One region of the Vogesella amnigena genome, then DNA from elsewhere that is predicted to be linked to it. Evidence: predicted binding sites of a transcription regulator. Region 1 holds the regulator's gene; each other region holds the start of a gene.

Evidence for each region. The regulator FliA, encoded in region 1, starts transcription of late flagellar genes. The targets are predictions, from matches to a motif close to GCTAAAGNTNNNNNNNNNNCNGCCGATAAT.
Region 2: the regulator FliA is predicted to act here: its motif matches at 1,871-1,900, upstream of ACFOKJ_RS02290 (LPP20 family lipoprotein).
Region 3: the regulator FliA is predicted to act here: its motif matches at 1,618-1,647, upstream of ACFOKJ_RS06625 (flagellinolysin).

The regions. Positions count from the first base shown of each region.
Region 1 is NZ_JBHRYH010000001.1:77,379-83,456, forward strand. It holds gene ACFOKJ_RS00400 (exonuclease domain-containing protein) at 97-1,494, shown strand; gene ACFOKJ_RS00405 (flagellar motor protein) at 1,567-2,316, opposite strand; gene ACFOKJ_RS00410 (RNA polymerase sigma factor FliA) at 2,361-3,107, opposite strand; gene ACFOKJ_RS00415 (MinD/ParA family ATP-binding protein) at 3,110-3,970, opposite strand; gene flhF (flagellar biosynthesis protein FlhF) at 3,974-5,440, opposite strand; gene flhA (flagellar biosynthesis protein FlhA) at 5,444-6,078, opposite strand, start outside.
Region 2 is NZ_JBHRYH010000005.1:106,533-112,610, reverse strand. It holds gene ACFOKJ_RS02305 (UDP-2,3-diacylglucosamine diphosphatase) at 1-617, opposite strand, end outside; gene ACFOKJ_RS02300 (peptidylprolyl isomerase) at 695-1,192, opposite strand; gene ACFOKJ_RS02295 (peptidylprolyl isomerase) at 1,213-1,776, opposite strand; gene ACFOKJ_RS02290 (LPP20 family lipoprotein) at 1,945-2,667, shown strand; gene ACFOKJ_RS02285 (flagella assembly protein FlgT middle domain-containing protein) at 2,674-3,975, shown strand; gene ACFOKJ_RS02280 (extracellular solute-binding protein) at 4,050-5,048, shown strand; gene ACFOKJ_RS02275 (ABC transporter permease) at 5,334-6,078, shown strand, end outside.
Region 3 is NZ_JBHRYH010000013.1:41,078-47,155, reverse strand. It holds gene ACFOKJ_RS06635 (substrate-binding periplasmic protein) at 1-425, opposite strand, end outside; partial or broken gene ACFOKJ_RS06630 (CHAD domain-containing protein) at 645-1,406, opposite strand; gene ACFOKJ_RS06625 (flagellinolysin) at 1,694-3,376, shown strand; gene rnr (ribonuclease R) at 3,432-6,078, opposite strand, start outside.

The sequences.
Region 1 (6,078 bases):
TTGCCGGGTGGCAGAGATGAAGCTGCCCCCGATTCGTGGTAGTCTCATCGCCCCGCCTTCCGGCGGGGTTTCCTTTTTGTATTCATCGAGTTCAGCATGCTGTTTGATCGCCCCCTTGCCATTGTCGACCTGGAAACCACCGGCGGCCACATTACCCGCGACCGCGTCACCGAAGTGGGGGTGATCCTGATCGATGGCGAACGGGTGGAGCGCTTCGACATGCTGGTGAATCCGGGGCAGAACATCCCGCTGTTCATCGAGGAGATGACCGGCATCAGCAATGCCATGGTGGCCGATGCGCCGCCGTTTGCCGCAGTGGCCGAAGGCCTGCTGGAGAAGCTGCAGGGCCGGCTGTTCATCGCCCACAATGTGCGCTTCGACTATGGCTTTCTGAAGAACGAATTCAAGCGTGTCGGCATCAAGTTCCGCAGCGAGGTGCTGTGCACCGTCAAGCTGTCGCGCAAGCTCTACCCGCAGCACTACAAGCACAACCTGGACAGCATCATTGAACGGCATGCCATCCAGCTGCCATCGCGCCACCGCGCCATGGCCGATGCCGAGGCGCTGTACCAGTTCCTGCAGCAGTCGCTGGACACGCTGGGGCGCGTGGCGGTGGAGGCTGCCGCCCGCGAGCTGATGGCGCTGCCGTCGGTACCGCCTGGGCTGGACCCGGAGGTGATGGACGAGCTGCCGGACGTGCCGGGGGTGTACCTGTTCTACGGCGAAAATGCGCTGCCGCTGTACGTGGGCAAGAGCACCAATCTGCGCAAGCGGGTGCTGTCGCACTTTGCCGGCGACCATCGCCAGCACAAGGAAATGCGCATCAGCCAGCAGATCAAGCAGGTGGAGTGGCACGAGACCATCGGCGAGTTCGGTGCGCTGCTCAACGAACTGCTGCTGATCAAGTCGCTGAAGCCCATCCACAACCATCGCGGGCGGCTGGAGCAGGAGCTGTGTTCCATCCAGCTGCAACAGGGCGGTAGCGGTTTCCTGCTGCCGCGGGTGGTGTATGCCCGCGATGTGGACTTCTCGCGGCTGGACAGCCTGTACGGGCTGTTCCGCAATCAGAAAGAAGCCAAGAAAGCGCTGACCGAGCTGTGCGAAGCCAACGGCCTGTGCCAGACCTGCTTGCAGCTGGAAAAGCGCGGCGCGCGCAAGGGCGCCTGTTTTGCCCACCAGATCGGCCGCTGCAAGGGCGCCTGTATCGGCAAGGAAGATGCCGACATGCACAATATGCGGCTGCTGCATGCGCTGGCGCGGCTGCAGGTTAAGAGTTGGCCGTATGCCGGCCAGGTGGCGGTGCGCGAGACCGACCCGGTAAGCGGCGAGTGGGAAGAGTTCCTGTTCGACCGCTGGTGCTACCTGGGCTCGCGCCGGCAGGGCGACAGCCAGCCGGTGGGCAAGCCGCGCTTCGACCACGATGTCTACAAGCTGCTGAGTGCCTTCCTGCGCAAGCCCACCGACAATGCCGAGCTGCTGGAGCTGCCGCGCTAACTCTGCAGCTGCAACCGCAAACGACAACGCCCGCAAACTGCGGGCGTTGTGGCGTGGATACTGCCGCGCGGTTCAGTCGGCAATGGCCAGGTAGCCACGCAGACGGGCGTCGATCTGGCGCGGGTTCTCGCCGTTGGCAATTGCCACCACGCCCTCGATCACCAGCTCGCGCGCGGTGCTTTCCAGCGTGATCAGGTGCTTGAGCTTATTGGCCATCGGCAGGAACAGCAGGTTGGCCGCACCTACGCCATAGACGGTGGCGACAAAGGCCACCGCGATGCCGCCGCCCAGTTTGGCCGGGTCGGACAGGTTTTCCATCACGTGGATCAACCCCAGCACCGCGCCCAGAATGCCCATGGTAGGGGAGTAGCCACCGGCGGATTCCCAGGTTCTGGCCGCCAGCCGGCGTGCCTGCTCGTGGGTTTCCAGCTCCACTTCCAGTACTTCCCGGATCAGCTGTGGCTCGGCGCCATCCACCAGCAGTTGCAGCGCCTTGCGGGTGAACGGCTCCTTCTGGCTGTTGAGATTGGCTTCCAGCGCCAGCAGGCCGTTGCGGCGCGCGGTATTGCTCCAGCCGACGATGTCCCTGATCTGCTTGTCGTATTCGAAGTTTGGGGGAACGAACACCCACTTTGCCATCTGCAGGCCGGTAACGAACTGGCGCGGCGTGGATTGCAGCATTACCGCGCTGGCGGTGCCGCCGATCACGATCAGGAAGGCGGTGACCTGAATCAGCGAGGCAATATTGCCGCCTTCCAGCGCCTGACCAGCCAGAATGGCGGTCAGTCCCCCCAGGATGGCGATAAAACTGATCTTGTCCAAGATTGACGGTTCCGTTTCTTATTGGCGGCCAAGGGTTGGCCGCATTACATCCATTCGCGCAGGCGGCTGCGCAGGCGGGTCACCGCCTGGCTGTGCAGCTGGCAGACACGCGATTCCGACACGCCGAGCACGGCGCCGATTTCCTTCAGGTTCAATTCCTGTTCGTAGTACAGGCTCATTACCAGCTGGTCGCGTTCCGGCAGCAGCTTGATGGCTTCCACCAGCGCCGCGCGAAACTCGCCGCTGGACAGAATATCCGCCGGTTCCGGGCTGTTGTGATCGGCCACGTTTTCCACCTGGTTGGCCATGCCGCCACCGTCGTCGTCTTCGTGGTCGTGAAAATGCACCAGGCTGATGCCGCGACATTCGCCCAGCATGTCCTGGTATTCCTCCAGTGGCAGCTGCATGAAGTCGGCGATTTCGCTTTCCAGTGGCGGGCGGCCCAACTGCTGTTCCAGCTTGTGGATGGCATCTTCGATCTGGCGCGAATTGCGGCGCGTCTGGCGCGGCATCCAGTCTTCGCGACGCAGCTCGTCCAGCATGGCACCGCGGATGCGCTGGCTGGCGAAGGTTTCGAACTGCACGCCCTGGCTGGCATCGAACTGCTTGGCGGCTTCCATCAGGCCGATGATGCCGACCTGGATCAGGTCGTTGATATCCACGCTGGCCGGTAGCCGCGCCACCAGCATGCTGGCCAGCTTCTTCACCAGCGGGGTGTAGCGTTCAATGTCGATCTGCTCGCGGGTGGCGGCAACCTGCGCATAGGCACGCATCTTGTTGTGGGTTGCCATGGTCAGTGTCCTGTCAGGTCTGCAAGTGATTTGGTGGTGGTCAACAATTGTTCCAGATAACTGCTGCGTTGCGCATTGCTGTCCGGAGCATGCCAGCGTGGCAGCATCTGTGCCAGCTGGCGACAGGCTTGCGCCGCTTCGCAGTCGGCAAATGCCTCTACCGTGGGCCGGCGCAGGGTCTGGCTCTTGCGCAGGGTGTTGTCCAGCGGCACGAAACCCACCCAGCGCAGCGCCACCGACAGGTAATCGCCGGCCACCGCGCTCAGGCGGGTGAATACTGCCTGTGCTTCGTCGAAGTCGCGAGCGCGGTTCACCAGCACATTGAAGCGGCGGCGCGCATAGTCGCCGGCCAGTCGCTTGAGGGTGGCATAGCCCTGGGTGAGGCTTTCCGCATCCGGGCTCAGTACCAATACTAGATTGTCGGCGATGCACAGCGGCGTCGGGTCATCCACCAGCTGTGGCGCATCGATCAGCAGCACGCTGTTATCGGCTTCCAGCGCGGCGAACTCGCTGACCAGCCGCCGCCACAGCCGGGGCGACATGCGGGTGCGTTCCTCGCTGCTGGCTACCAGGTTGATCAGGTTCAGGCCGTAGCGGTTGCTTACCAGCAGGTCGCTTACGCCGCCCAGGCTGATCGACAGGCTGGCAAAGCTGGCACTGGTCGGCAGCCCAAGGCGGCGCGCCTGGTGGTTGCCCGGCTGGTGTTCCACCAGTAGCGGGCGCTGGCCGCTCATCGCCAGCGCGGCCGCCAGTTCGCCCACCACGCTGCTCACACCGCTGCCTTCGCCACCAAAAAACGCGAAGGCCGGTGGATAGTGGGATTGCGCGTTGGCCTGGCGCAGGCCGGATGCCTGGTCAACCATGTCTTACCCCAGCCAGCCGGATTGCGCGGCATTGACGAGACTCAGCTCGTCGCCGGACGGGTTGAACGGCGAGTGCTGCTGGGCCGCACGCAGTGCACGGTCAATCAGCAGCTCGGCATGCGCGGCATGGATGTCTTCCGGCACGCGCTGGCCGTTGGTGACATAGAACAGGCGCAGGCGGTTGCGGATTACCACGTCCAGGCTGGGGCCCAGCGCCAGTGCCTCGTCGATCTTGGACACGATGGCGCCGGCCAGGCCGTCGCCCTTGTAGTGGCGTACCACGTCTTCCAGCGTGTGGCCGTCGGCGTTGGCCGCCAGCAGCAGCAGGCGCTGCACCGGGCGGCCGGCCTGGCTGAACATTTCCAGCTGGGTCTGCACCCGCGCATCGCGCTGGCTCATGCCCACGGTGTCGATCAGCACGATCTTGCGCGGGGTGAGGTCGGCCAGCGTCAGTTGCAGATCGCCTTCGTTCTGCACCGAGAACACCGGCACGCCGAGAATCTTGCCGTAGATGCGCAGCTGGTCCTGGGCGCCGATACGGTAGGTGTCGGTAGTGATCAGCGCCACGTTCTGCGCGCCATGGCGCATGGTGGCGCGCGCGGCCAGCTTGGCCACGGTGGTGGTCTTGCCCACGCCGGTGGGGCCGACCAGCGCAAAGATGCCGCCGACCTCGATAGGGTCGTGCTGCGGGTCCATGCACTTGAGGTTGTGGATCAGCGCCGAGCGCGCCCACTTTTGCGCCACGTCGCCGTCGTACTGCGGCGGCAGCTTCTGGGTGAGCTGGCGGATCAGCGCCGAGCTGAAGCCGGCGGTGAGCAGATGGCGGAACAGTTCGGCGCGGTTGGGGCTGCGCTGCTCCATGTCCGACCAGGCAAAGCCGGCCAGCTGGCTTTGCAGCAGGCTGCGCAGCTGCTTGATTTCGTCGCTGATCTGCTTGAGTTCCTGCGACATCTGCTCGCGGTCGGCATCGTTTTCGGCGGCGCCGGCGCGGCTGGTAGCTGCCGGCGCGGGCGCAGGCCGGCGACTGGTGTTCTGCTGTACGTGCTGCAGGAAGGATTGCTTAGCCTCCCGTTCCGGCTCGGCGGCAGGCGCTTGCGGTGGCGGCGCCGGCGGCTCTTCCAGCGGCTCCACCGGCATGGCGTAGGTACGGGCCAGCGCGCGGTTCACCGCCGGGGCCGGGTTGGCCGCAGATCTGGCTGCCTGTGGCGGTGCTGCCCGTGGCGTGGCTGGGGGCGTGGCCGCTGCCGTCGGTGCCGCCGGTGGCGCGGCATTGCGCGGCGGCTTGGGCTGCGCCGGCGGGGTGAAGGTGGTGGCCAGCGCGGACACGTCAGCATCGGCAACCGCCATGATCTCTACCCCACCGCCCAGCGTCGGGCGATTGGACAGGATCAATGCATCAGCGCCAAGTTCTTCCCGAACCTGGCGCAGTGCATCGCGAGTTGTTTTGCCGTAGAACTTTCTGACGACCATGCGTTAGCCTTTGCTCCCCCCAATCACCGCAATTATACGAATGGATTTGCTGTCGGGTATCTCATTATGAGAAATGACCCGCAGTTGCGGCAGTGCCCGGCGCAAGAAGCGTGCCAAAAGCGGTCGTAAACCGGGCGGTGTCAGCAGCACCGGATTGTAACCCTGATTTTCAACATGTTCTGTCTGATGCGCGGCATTGGACAGCAGATTCTCCGCCAGCCCCGGCTCCAGCCCGCCGCCGGCCTTGCTGTTTACCGCCTGCATCAGGATGTTTTCCAGCTGCGGCTCCAGCGTCATCAGTGGCAGTTCCTGCTCGCCGGGGAACAACTGCTGCACGATGGCGCGCGACAGCGCGGTGCGCACCGCGCTGGTCAGGTCGTCGATATCCGGGGTGATGCCGACATGGTCGGCCAGGGTTTCGATGATGGTGCGGAAGTCGCGCAGGTGGATGCCGTCCAGCAGCAGCTGCTGCAGTACCTTTTGCAGCGTGCCGATGGCCACCACCTTGGGTACCAGGTCCTCGATGAGCTTGGGCGCTTCCTTGGCCACGTGCTCGATAAGCGCCTGCACCTCCTCGCGGCCCAGCAGCTCGGCGGCGTGGGTCTGCAGCAGGTTGGACAGGTGGGTGGCCACCACGG
Region 2 (6,078 bases), on a different contig from region 1:
ACCAGGTGCTCGTGGCGAGCCGGGCGATGGGTGTGGCCGTGAATCAGCGTGGCGCCGGGGTGGGCAGCCAGTAGCTGCTCGATGGCCGCCGGGCTGACATCGCTGATCTCGCTCATGCCCTGGGTCTGTTTCTTGTGTTCGCTCATGCCGCGTATCTGGCGGGCAATGGCATGGCGTTCGGCCAGCGGCTTTTGCAGGAACGCCGCCTGCCAGGCCGGCTGGCGCACCATGGCACGAAACTGCTGATAGGCGGCATCGTCGGTGCATTCGCCATCGCCATGTACCAGCAGGTAATCGCGGCCATGCCGCTGCAGCAGCTGCGGCTCGTCCAGCAGGGTGGCGCCGCTGGCGGCGGCGAAACCCGCGCCCAGCAGAAAGTCGCGGTTGCCGCGCATCACATACAGCGGCGTGACGGCGCTGAAATCACGCATTGCGGCCAACATGGCAGCGTGGAACGGGCTGTCGTCGTCGTCGCCTACCCAGTACTCGAACAGGTCGCCCAGGATATACAGCGCATCGATCTTGCCGCGCCAGTCGGCCAGGGTGCGGCTGAACAGCTCGCCCAGCCAGCTGGCTTCGTCTTGCAGGTGCAGGTCGGAAATGAAATGAATGGCCATGATCGCTTCGGATTCAAAAAGGGCCGCGCAAGGCGGCCCGGGTTCGGCTGGTGACGTGTTACAGATCGTGCCCAGGCTTAGCCCTGGATGATCTCGGCCTTCTCGATCACCACCGGCTCCAGCGGCACATCCTGGTGGCCGCCGGCGCGGCCGGTAGCCACGGTCTTGATACGGTCAACCACGTCCTGGCCTTGCACTACCTGGCCGAATACGCAGTAGCCCCAGCCCTGCATGCTCTCGGTGCGGAAGTCCAGGAAGTCGTTGTCGGCCACGTTGATGAAGAACTGGGCGCTGGCGGAGTGCGGGTCCGGGGTGCGGGCCATGGCAATGGTGTAGGCCTTGTTGGACACACCGTTGTTGGCTTCGTTCTTGATCTGGTCGCGGGTGTCCTTCTGCTCCATGTCGGCGGTAAAGCCGCCGCCCTGGATCATGAAACCGTTGATCACGCGGTGGAAGATGGTGCCGTCGTAGTGGCCGTCCAGCACGTATTGCTCGAAGTTGGCCACGGTTTTCGGGGCCTTGTCGGCGAACATTTCCAGAACGATGTCACCGTGGTTGGTGGTCAGCTTGATCATGGGGTAATCCTTGCGTGTGCTCAGGGTTTATAGATGGCCTTGGTGATCACTACCGGCTCCAGCGGCACATCCTGCATGCCGCCGATATAGCCGGTGCGCACCTTGGAGATGCGGTTCACCACATCCATGCCGGCAGTCACCTTGCCGAATACGGTGTAGCCCCAGCCTTCCGGCGTCTTGCTGCGGAAGTCGAGGAAGTCGTTGTTCACCAGGTTGATGAAGAACTGCGACGTGGCGGAATTGGGGTTGGGCGTGCGCGCCATGGCAATGCTGCCGATCACGTTCTTCAGGCCGTTGTCGGCTTCGATCGCCACCGGGGCGCGGGTGGGTTTTTGCTGCAGCTCGCCGTCTTTCACGACGAAGCCGCCACCCTGGATCATGAAGCCATCGATGATGCGATGGAACAGGGTGTTGCTGTAGTGGCCGGCCTTGACGTAGGCCACGAAGTTTTCCACCGTCTTGGGCGCCTTGACCGGGTCCAGTTCGATGATGATCTGGCCCTTGTTGGTGCTCAGTTCGACCTTGGGGGCCGCCTGGGCTGCCAGCGGCAGCAGCATCAGCAGCGGAAGCAGCAGTTTTTTCATGCGCAAATCCATGGAAGCAATTACCGGCGGCAGTGTAGCATGGCCGCCGTTTGCCGGCAGCGGCTGCGCTTTTCAAGCATGGGCTTGCAAATGGCCTCAAGCTTTGTGAATCGCTGCCGATAAAGCAGACACGCGATACAAGCATATGAATAGCAAGCGGAGCATGCGATGAAACTCACCCGACTGTTACCCGGCCTGATGGCCATCACGGCCCTGACCGCCTGCGCCTCGACCCCCGGCGCGGATGCCGGCCAGCAATGGATGGTGGTGGCCGCGGCGCCCGGCACCGCGCCCGGCACGCAGCTGGAGCCGGCACCCGGCGTGGCCGGCAGCAGCGAGCAACTGGGCATTGCCCGTCAGCCGATGATGACGCCGGGCGGGGTGATGATGGGCGGTGGCTATGTTGGCCCGCTGGCCGAGCCGGCCGCGCCCAAGCCGGAGCAGTACAATGCGCTGCGCATCCGCGTGGTTGGCCGCGGCGCGCCGCCGCTGGGCAAGGACCTGTCACTGGTGCAGCGCCGCCTGCTGGCGATGCGTGCCGCGCAGCTGGATGCCTACCGCGCCATGGCGGAACAGGTGCAGGGTTTCAAGTTGTCCGGTAACAGCTCGGTAGGCAACCTGGTTACCACCAACGACAGCTTCCGCGTGTATGTAGATGCCTACCTGCGCGGCGTGCGCCTGCTTTCCACCGAGTTCAAGCCGGATGGCAGCAGCGAGAGCATTGCCGAAGTGGTGCTGGACGAGGGCTTCTTCAAGGCTTACCGTACGGCTCTGGCGACCACCGGCAACGTGGCTACCGCTGCCCGTGTGCTGCCTGCCAACGATGGCAGCAAGCTGGGCTGCACTGATAGCGGCTGCGTGTACGGCGGGGACTTCTACGTTTCGCACTGAGCAACCATGTTGACATCCACTCTGTTGCGCGCCGCCTTCGGGGCGGCGTTTGTCTTTCTGGCGCCGCTGCCGGCGCTGGCGGAAATCTATCGGGCCGAAGGCATGGCCTCGCTGGAGGTTGGCCGCGTCGCCGCGCGCCAGGCCGCCATCGAGGACGCACTGCGGCAGATTGCCATTACCCATCAGGGTGGTTTGCAGGGCAGCAGCCAGGCCGCGGATGGCGCGGTGGTGGCGGAAAGCCTGATGCTTGGCCCGGTAAGCCTGCCGGGCAAGACCAGGGTGCTCAGTGAAACCCAGCGTGCCGGCATGCTGATTGTGTCGGTGGAGCACGATACCGACCCGCCGCTTCCGGCGGCCCAGCAGGCGGGAGCGACTGGCGGCGGCGCCTCCTGCCAGCGCTCGGCGTTGCCGCCGGGGCGCTTTCTGGCGCGACGTATCGTCAGTACTTATTTCAGCGTGCAGCAACCGGCGCAGGCCAGCGATCTTGGCGGCATTGCCAGCTGGTTTCCGTCGCAGCTGGCCAGTAAGCTGAACCAGCAGCGCGATGTGCAGGCGCTGGATGCCAGCCAGATGAGCCTGTTCCCGCAGGGGCAGGTACAGGAACCATGGCAGGCAGTGGAAACCGTGCGTGATATCGGCCGCCGCGAAAGCGTGCAGTTCGTGCTGGCTGGCCGCATCGTCGATACCGCCGTTACCCGCAAGGAGCCCCGGCCGATTGCCTTTGACCAGCGCAACGATACCGATCAGGGCGTGTACTACACCGGGCCATTGTCCGGGCTGCTGGGCTTGTCCATTCAGCCGGTGCCGGTGCAGCGCCGGCTGGTAGTGGAGTACTGGCTGTATGACGCGCTCAGCGGCGGTGTGCTGCTGCGCGAGCAACTGACGCGCGAGGCCCGCGGCAATGTCAGCATGGCGTCGATGCACCTGTTCGACACCGGGACGCTGGCCAGCTCCGACTATGGCCGGCTGATCGAACAGACAATGGGCGAGATTGCGGCCAAGGTGCGGGACACCATGCAGTGCCTGCCGTTCAGCAGCCGGGTGGCACGGGTGGAAGGCGACAAGGTGTACCTGGAGGCCGGCGCACTGGATGGCCTGGCGCTGCGCGATCGCCTGCTGCTGTACAAGCCGCGCCCGGCCAGCGAGGTACGGCGCATGGATGGCCAGGTGCTGGGAGTGCCGGAGCAGGTGATCGGCGACCTGGAAATCGTGCAGGTACAGCCGCGGCTGGCGGTTGGCCGCATGCGCAACAGCAGCCTGAAAGTGGAAGCGGGCGATTGGGTGCGCTTCCCCGTTCGGCCTAATTAATGTTTCGTATTGATATTAATTCTTATTGGTATTAGAATTTTCTGCATTAAATTGTTTCCACATGTAGAAAAGGATTGGTCGTGAGCAAGAAGATCGTATCGCTGGCGGTACTGGCTGCGCTGAGCAATGTGGCGGCAGCTGAGGAAATCACTCTCTACACCGCTCGCGCCGAGCAGCTGATCAAGCCCATCGTGGCGGTTTTCGAGCAGGAAACCGGCATCAAGGTAAACGTGGTCAGCGGCAGCGAAGGCCCGCTGATGGAGCGCCTGAAAGCCGAAGGCAGCAACACCCCGGCCGATGTGTTCATGACCGTGGATGCCGGCAATCTGTGGCAGGCCAACAATATGGGCCTGTTCCAGCCAGTGAAATCCGCTGCGCTGGCGGCCAACATCCCGGCGCATCTGCGCGACCCGGGTAACAACTGGTTCGGCCTGTCGGTTCGCGCCCGCACCATTTTCTACAACAAGCAGACCGTGAAGCCGGAACAGCTGTCCAGCTACGAAGATCTGGCCAGCCCGAAGTGGAAGGGCAAGCTGTGCCTGCGTACCTCCAAGAAGGTGTACAACCAGTCGCTGGTCGGCACCATGATCGGCAGCTACGGCCCGGTGAAGACCGAGAAGATCGTGCGTGGCTGGGTGGACAACCTGGCAGCGCCGGTATTCCCGGATGACACCAAGATGCTGGAAGCCATCGGCGCCGGCCAGTGTGATGTCGGCATTGCCAACACCTACTACTACGGCCGTCTGCTGAAGACCCAGCCGAATCTGCCGGTAGGCCTGTTCTGGGCCAACCAGAAGCTGGATGGCGTGCATGTGAACGTATCCGGCGCTGGTGTCACCAAGTACGCCAAGAATGCCAAGGGTGCGGTGAAGCTGCTGGAATGGCTGTCCACCGAGAAGGCGCAGAAGCTGTACGCCGACATCGACATGGAATTCCCAGCCAACCCGAAAGTGGCGTCGAATCCGGTGGTGGCGTCGTGGGGCAAGCCCAAGCAGGATCTGATCAACGTGTCTGAAGCCGGCTCCAAGCAGGCACAGGCAGTGATGCTGATGGACCGCGTCGGCTACAAGTAAGCGTAGCTGCCAACCATGCCGGGGCGCTTCGGCGCCCTGAATGTTGTTGAAAAAGTCCTTTCGCGGTGCGAAAGGACTTTGTTTTGTAAGCTGGCAGCCTGTCGCTGCCGCTAGTGTGTAATCCGCGCATGTTTCCGCCGTCCGAGGCCGCCTCGGCACGCTCGTTGTTTTCTGCCGGCTATCGTTCGCCGACCGCTGCCGGCCAGCAAGAGTACTGCAATGTCGTTTGAGAAAATCCTGCCGGCGCCGGATAATCGGCAGCTTTCCTTCCCAAGCACCCCTGTCATGAACCGACATCTTTCTGCCTGGTCGCACCGCCTGCTGGCGCTGGCCATCAGTCTGTTCACCATCGTGCCGCTGGGGGTGGTGATGCTGTCGGCGTTCACGCCGGACGAGGCGATCTGGCAGCACCTGCTGTCGTTCGCGCTGCCCGAGCTGCTGGCCAATACCGCGGTGATGCTGCTGGGGGTGTCGGCAGGCGTGCTACTGATCGGGGTATCGCTGGCCTGGCTGGTGGCGGTGTATGAGTTTCCGGGGCGGCGGCTGTTCAACTGGGCGCTGATGTTGCCGCTGGCGATGCCGGCCTATGTGCTGGCCTTTGCCCAGGTGGGCATCCTGGAGTTCTCCGGCCCGGTGCAGAGCCTGCTGCGACCGCATTTCGATAATATGCGCTGGTTCCCGCAGGTGCGTAGCACCTGGGGGCTGATCCTGGTGATGTCGCTGTCGTTCTATCCCTATGTCTACCTGCTGTCGCGCAATGCCTTCGCCACCATGGGGCGGCGGGCGCTGGAGGTCGGCCAGAGCCTGGGCTTGTCGCGGCGCGAAGGCTTCTGGCGCATTGCGCTGCCAATGGCGCGCCCGTGGATCATGGGCGGCCTGCTGCTGGTGGTAATGGAAAGCCTGGCCGATTTCGGCACCGTGGCGGTATTCAACTACGACACTTTCACTACCGCGGTCTACAAGGCCTGGTTCGCGCTGTTCTCGCTGGATACCGCCAAGCAGCTGGCCTCGCTGCTGGTGATCATGGTGT
Region 3 (6,078 bases), on a different contig from region 1:
CGGGCGAGCACTTTCGCGGCCAAGGCCTGCTGCACGTGGTAGCCATAGGTCAGCCCGTCTTTCAACAGCACGGTGTAGCCGGCATGCCCTAACAGCCGTGACAAGGACAACGGTGAAGGCAATGGCAGATCCGGCCGGGCAATCAGCACCACCCCCTTGTCGCGGTAGATGGGACGCGTAAAGCTGGCAAAGCGCTCGCGCTGCGGATTGCGGAACCAGCCCACCCCGCACTCCGGCTGCCGGCTGTTGGCAAGCAGCACCAGCTGGCGCTTGGCTGGCGTCAGCTCCCAGCGAAATGTCAGGCCGGCCCGCGCCACTACCTTGCTGGCGATATCGGCGGTAATGCCGCTCACCGCCGCCCCGTGCGCCACCATGAACGGCGGGCGCTGATAGGCATGCAGCACCAGGTCGGCTGCGGCTGCCATATCGACCCACAACAGCCCTCCTAGCAGTACGGGAAGCCGCCAATCAGTCACTGCATGCATGCTGTCTACCCGCTCCGTATTGGTGATTGGCTGCTTGCCATGCCGCGCACATTCGCGCCCGGTATGGTTCCAGCATACTTGCCAGGCCGGCATTGGCAAGGCCATCCGCAGCCAGGTGGCAAGGGCATGGTTGACTGCTTACTGATTACGAGCCACGCGTCACTGGCTGCGAACCAGCCCCAGTTGCCGCCGCAACACTGCAGGCAGCGGCACCTGATCACGCTGCAGGCTTTGCAGCAGCAGCATGTGATCGCGGCTGTCTCCCAGCCGCTGCTGCCACAACCTGGCGCGCGCAGCCCGTTGCCGCCAGCGCTTGCCCACTACGCCGGCACACACTTCCACCTGGTAACGCAGGCGCTTGGCCAGCAACCGTGTGCGGTGCGCCTGCGTTGCATCCAGTGGCTGTTACCGCAGCAAGGCCCGCTGCCGTCGGTAGCGCCGCCTGCTGCGGCGCAGCTCGTGCAGCAGTGCCTTGTGTAAACGCTTGCTGTCGCCAGCCAGCAAGGGAAGGCAGTATTGCCAGGCCGCCTGCAGCAGCGGTTCCAGCTCAGCGCCCTGCTGGCTCAACAAGCTGCGCCCACGCGCTATCTGCCCCGCTTCGCGCCGGCGCCAGCGGGCAAATGCCTGCGTATCGGCCTGTGCCGCCATGGCCTGCAGCAGCTGCAAGCGGACCTCCCTATCACGCCACGGGTTGCTGCGGCGGGTGAATTCGCCTAGACCTGCCTGCAATGGCGCCAGTAGCGTGGTTGCAGACTGCGACTGCAACATGCGCAGCAGGCAGCGCAGCTGGCGCAAAGCGGTACGCAGCCGGTGCAGCGCCTCGCCATCCGTCCCTGCCATAGCCGGCACGGCCAGGCGGATGGTCAGCAATAGCTGCTGTAGATGCTGGCGCAGTAGCTGGCCAGTGGAATCACCATGCATCGCTTGCCCTTGTCATTGAGTGGCCGCCATCCACTGTTCACGTGTCGGCGGAATTCCCCGCATAGCATCGGCTCCGATCCGGCTGACATCGGCATCTTTCACCCCCCTTATCTACAGGCTGCGCCTGCCAGGCAACTGCGCGGAGCTGTAGCCTCGCGTTTCCGACACCACACCAGGTCGACATAATTCGATAACAATTCACTTACTAAACCATCAAGCAATCGCCAAAGCTGCCGATAAAGCACCATACGTCACTGCGTTTCTATTTCCCAGCGCGGATCTCCGGCATGCAGATCAACACCAATCTGTTGGCACAATTCGGCCAGCGACAACTCGACAGCGCCAGCGCCAAGCTGGGGCAGAGCTTGTCACGCCTGTCGTCCGGCCTGCGTGTGAACAGCGCCAAGGATGATGCTGCCGGGCTGGCAATTGGCGATCGCATGACCTCGCGCATACGCGGCAACAACCAGGCGCTGCGGAATGCCAACGATGGAACCTCGATGATGCAGGTGGCGGAAGGCGCCATGAGCACGGTAGGCGACATGCTGCAACGGGTACGGGAGCTGGCGGTGCAGGCGGCCAACGGTACGCTGTCCGGCAACGATCGCCAGGCACTGCAGGCCGAGGCCAACCAGCTGTTGCAAGGCATTAACCAGATCGGCCAGGACACGGTTTACAACGGCATGCAGCTGTTCTCGCAAGCGCAAAACAGCATGGCGGGCGACCCCAACAAACGCGCGGTGCTGGATGGCTTGCAGCTTGGCTGGCTGGAGGCCTCGGAACGGCGTATTGCCACCTACTTCGGCATCCAGGGTGATGGCGCACAGCTGGAGGTGAACCTTAACTTTACCGACGGCGCCGGCAATGTGGCCGCGTCGGTAAGCGGAACCGGCGGTGCTGGCGGCAAGGTGTTCAACCAGTTCCTGAACATCGACATGCAGGACTTCTCGCCGGCCAACCTGCCCAATGGCGGCAGTTCTCCGATGTTCAACGACCGCATCATCGCCCACGAAATGGTGCATGCGGTGATGGGCCGCAGCATGAACTTCACCGCGCTCTCCACCTGGTTCAAGGAGGGCGCCGCCGAGCTGATTCACGGCGCGGATGAGCGACTGAGCATCGACCTGGCCGCCGCAGGCGGTGCGGCCAACCTGATCAGCGGCAATGACCTGGGCGCAGCCTGGGGCAGCACCTCCGCCAGCTATTCCAACGCCTACGCCGCCGTGCGCTACATGCATGACAAGCTGAAGGCCACCGGAGCCGATGGCATCAAGGAGCTGATGACTTACCTGAGCCAGAATGCCGGCTCCACGCTCAGCACCGCACTGAATGCGGTCAGCGGAGGCGTGTATGCCAACGAAGCAGCCTTCATCAGTGACTGGAACAGCAATGGCGCCGCCTATATCGCCGGCATGGATCTGAGCAATGCCGACACGGGCGCAATCGGTGGTCTGGATGCCGACAATGGCCAGGCGTTCACCCAACAATCGGTGATTGACGACAACGATGCCGGCAACTCCGGCACCGATGTGCTGCAGGGCTTCAAGCTGGTGTTTCCCGACATTGGTGGCAGCACAGGTATCAAGCGGCAAACCTATCAGATTGGCGCGGAAAAAGGACAGACGCTGGACGTATCGTTAGGCGCCCTGAATGCCTCTGCACTTGGCATCAACACCGTTGACCTGAGCACACTGCCAAAATTTGCCATCTACAGCATCGATCGCGCCATCAACTACGTGACCCAGGAGCGAGCCAAGGTTGGCGCCACCCTGTCCCGGCTGGACAGTGTGCGCCAGAACCTGGCGACTGCCAGCGAGAATGTCAGTGCGTCGCGCTCGCGCATCATGGATACCGATTTTGCCGAGGAAACCAGCCGCCTTACCCGGCAGCAGGTATTGCAACAGGCAGGCACCGCCATGCTGGCGCAAGCCAACACCTCACCACAGCTGGCCTTGCAGTTATTGCGCTAAACGCCGCAGCATGAAAAAGGGGCCTTGATGGCCCCTTTTTCATGCTGCACACCGGCTAGCCAGTCTGACCCGGCTTGCGGCGCTGCCGCGTACGGCTTGCCTTGGGTTGAGCGTCAGGCTGCGCCTGGGCAGACGGCGCAGCAGCCGCTTCCGGTTTGGCCGGCGCAGCCTGGCGCGCGCGGCTGCGTGGCTTGGCCGGGGCAGTTGCCTCGGGCTGTTGCGCGCTACTTGCCTCGGTGCTGGCGCCTGCCGCCGTTCTGGCAGCTGCCGGCTTGCGGCGGCGGCTGCTGGTTTTTGCCGCGGCAACTGGCTCGGGCGCACCCACGGCCGGCTGCGTATCCGCCGGTTTGGGTTGCTGCTCCGGCTGGACTACAGCCTCCTGACTCGCACGTGCAGCCGGCTTGCGACGCGCGCCAGGCTTGCTCTGCGCCTGAGCCTGGGGTTCTGGCTGCGCCGGCGCCACAGCCGGTGCCGCCGGCGTGTGCTGGCCCGGTTTGGGTTTGCGCCCGTGCGCCTGTTCATCGCTACGACGTCGCGACGACCTGGACTTGCCCCCCTTACCCGCTACCTGCTCGTCCTGCGTACGGCGACCATGCTGCTTGCGGCCAACGTCCCCGTCACCGGCACGCTCAGGATTCACCAGAGCGAACTCCACCTGTGCGGTATCCAGTTCGGCACGCACCACGCGGATGGTCACCGGGTCGCCAAGCTGGTATTTCAACCCGCTCTTCTCGCCGATGATGGCCTGCTGCTCCTTGTGGAAGTGGAAGTAATCGCGGCCCAGTTCGGAAATGTGCACCATGCCTTCCACGTACAGCTCGTCCAGCAGTACGAAGATACCGAAGCCGGCCACCGCGCTGATCTTGCCGCGGAACACTTCGCCCACCTTGTCGCGCATGTAGTAGGTCTTGAGCCAGGATTGCACATCGCGGCTGGCGTCGTCGGCGCGGCGCTCGGCCATCGAGCAGTGCATGCCCAGTTGTTCCCACTTGCCCGGCTTGTACTTCTTGTCATCCAGGACGGCCTTGATGGTGCGATGCACCAGCAAGTCAGGGTAACGACGGATCGGCGAGGTGAAATGGGTGTAGGCGTCGTAGGACAGGCCGAAATGGCCTAGGTTGTCCGGCTGGTACACCGCCTGCTGCATGGAGCGCAGCAGCATGGTCTGGATCATCGACGCATCCGGGCGCTCGCGCACGGCATCGGCCAGTGCCGCGTAATCCTTGGTGGTTGGCTTGTCGCCGCCACTGAGCTGCAGGCCCTTCAAGCGCAGGAAGTTCTGCAGCTGCTCCAGTTTCTCCGGCGTCGGGCCTTCGTGCACGCGGAACAGGCCCTTGTGCTCGTGCTTGAGGATGAATTCGGCGGCGCAGACGTTGGCTGCCAGCATGCACTCCTCGATCAGGCGGTGGGCATTGTTGCGCACCACCGGCACGATCTGGCTGATCTTGCCGTTGTCATCGAACAGCATCTGCGTTTCGGTGGTATCGAAATCTACCGCACCACGCTGCTGGCGCTGTTCCAACAGCTGCTGGAACAGCGCATACAGCACCTCCAGCTGCGGCTTGAGCTTGTGCTTGCCACCCTCGGACAGCAGCTGCCACACCTGGGTATAGGTAAAGCGGCACTGCGAGCGCATCACAGCCGGGTAGAACTGGTACTTTTTCACCTTGCCGCGCGCGGAAATCTGCATGTCGCACACCATGCACAGCCGATCCACGTCCGGATTCAGCGAGCAGATGCCGTTGGACAGTTCTTCCGGCAGCATCGGGATTACCCGGCGCGGGAAGTACACCGAGGTGCTACGCTCGCGCGCATCGATATCCAGCGCGTCGCCCGGGCGCACGTAGTGGCTGACATCGGCAATGGCCACGATCAGGCGATAGCCCTTGCCGCTTTTCTCGGCATACACCGCATCGTCGAAGTCGCGCGCGGTTTCGCCATCAATAGTTACCAGCGGCAGATCGCGCAGGTCGACACGGCCCTTGCTGTCGCGCTTGCCCACCTTCTGGCTGGTAGCCTTGGCCTGCGCCAGTGCCTCGTCGGAGAACACGTGCGGCAGGTCATGCTTGCGCAGTGCGATCTCGATTTCCATGCCCGGGTCGGCATATTCGCCCAGCACTTCGGTCACCCGCACAATGGCCTGGCGATGCTCGTCCGGGTAATCGACGATGTCCACCATCACTACCTGGCCATCGCTGGCGCCATCTTCGCCACCGGCTTCCACCAGCATTTCGTGGTTGATGCGGCGATCTTCCGGCACCACGAACCATACGCCGCGCTCTTTGTAGATGCGGCCGATCAGGCGGGTGGTGCGCCGTTCGATGATCTCCGCGATGCGGCCTTCCTGGCGGCCACGGCGGTCGGTACCGGCAATGCGCACCATGACACGGTCGCCATGCATTGCTTTGCGCATTTCGCGTTCGGACAGAAAGATATCGTCGCCATCGCCAGCTTCACGCATGGCAAAGCCGAAACCATCGCGGTGACCGCTGATGCGGCAGGGAATCAGGTCGAGTTTCTGCGCCACGCAGATATCGCCCTTGCGGTTGATCAGAACCTGACCGGCACGCTCCATGGCGCGCAGGCGGCGCTCGAACAGGTCGAGCTCATTATCGTAAATGGGGAAAACTGCGGCTAATTCCTCGGCATGCATCGGCACGCCGTTTTTTTCGAGGATTTCGAGAATGAATTCTCTACTCGGT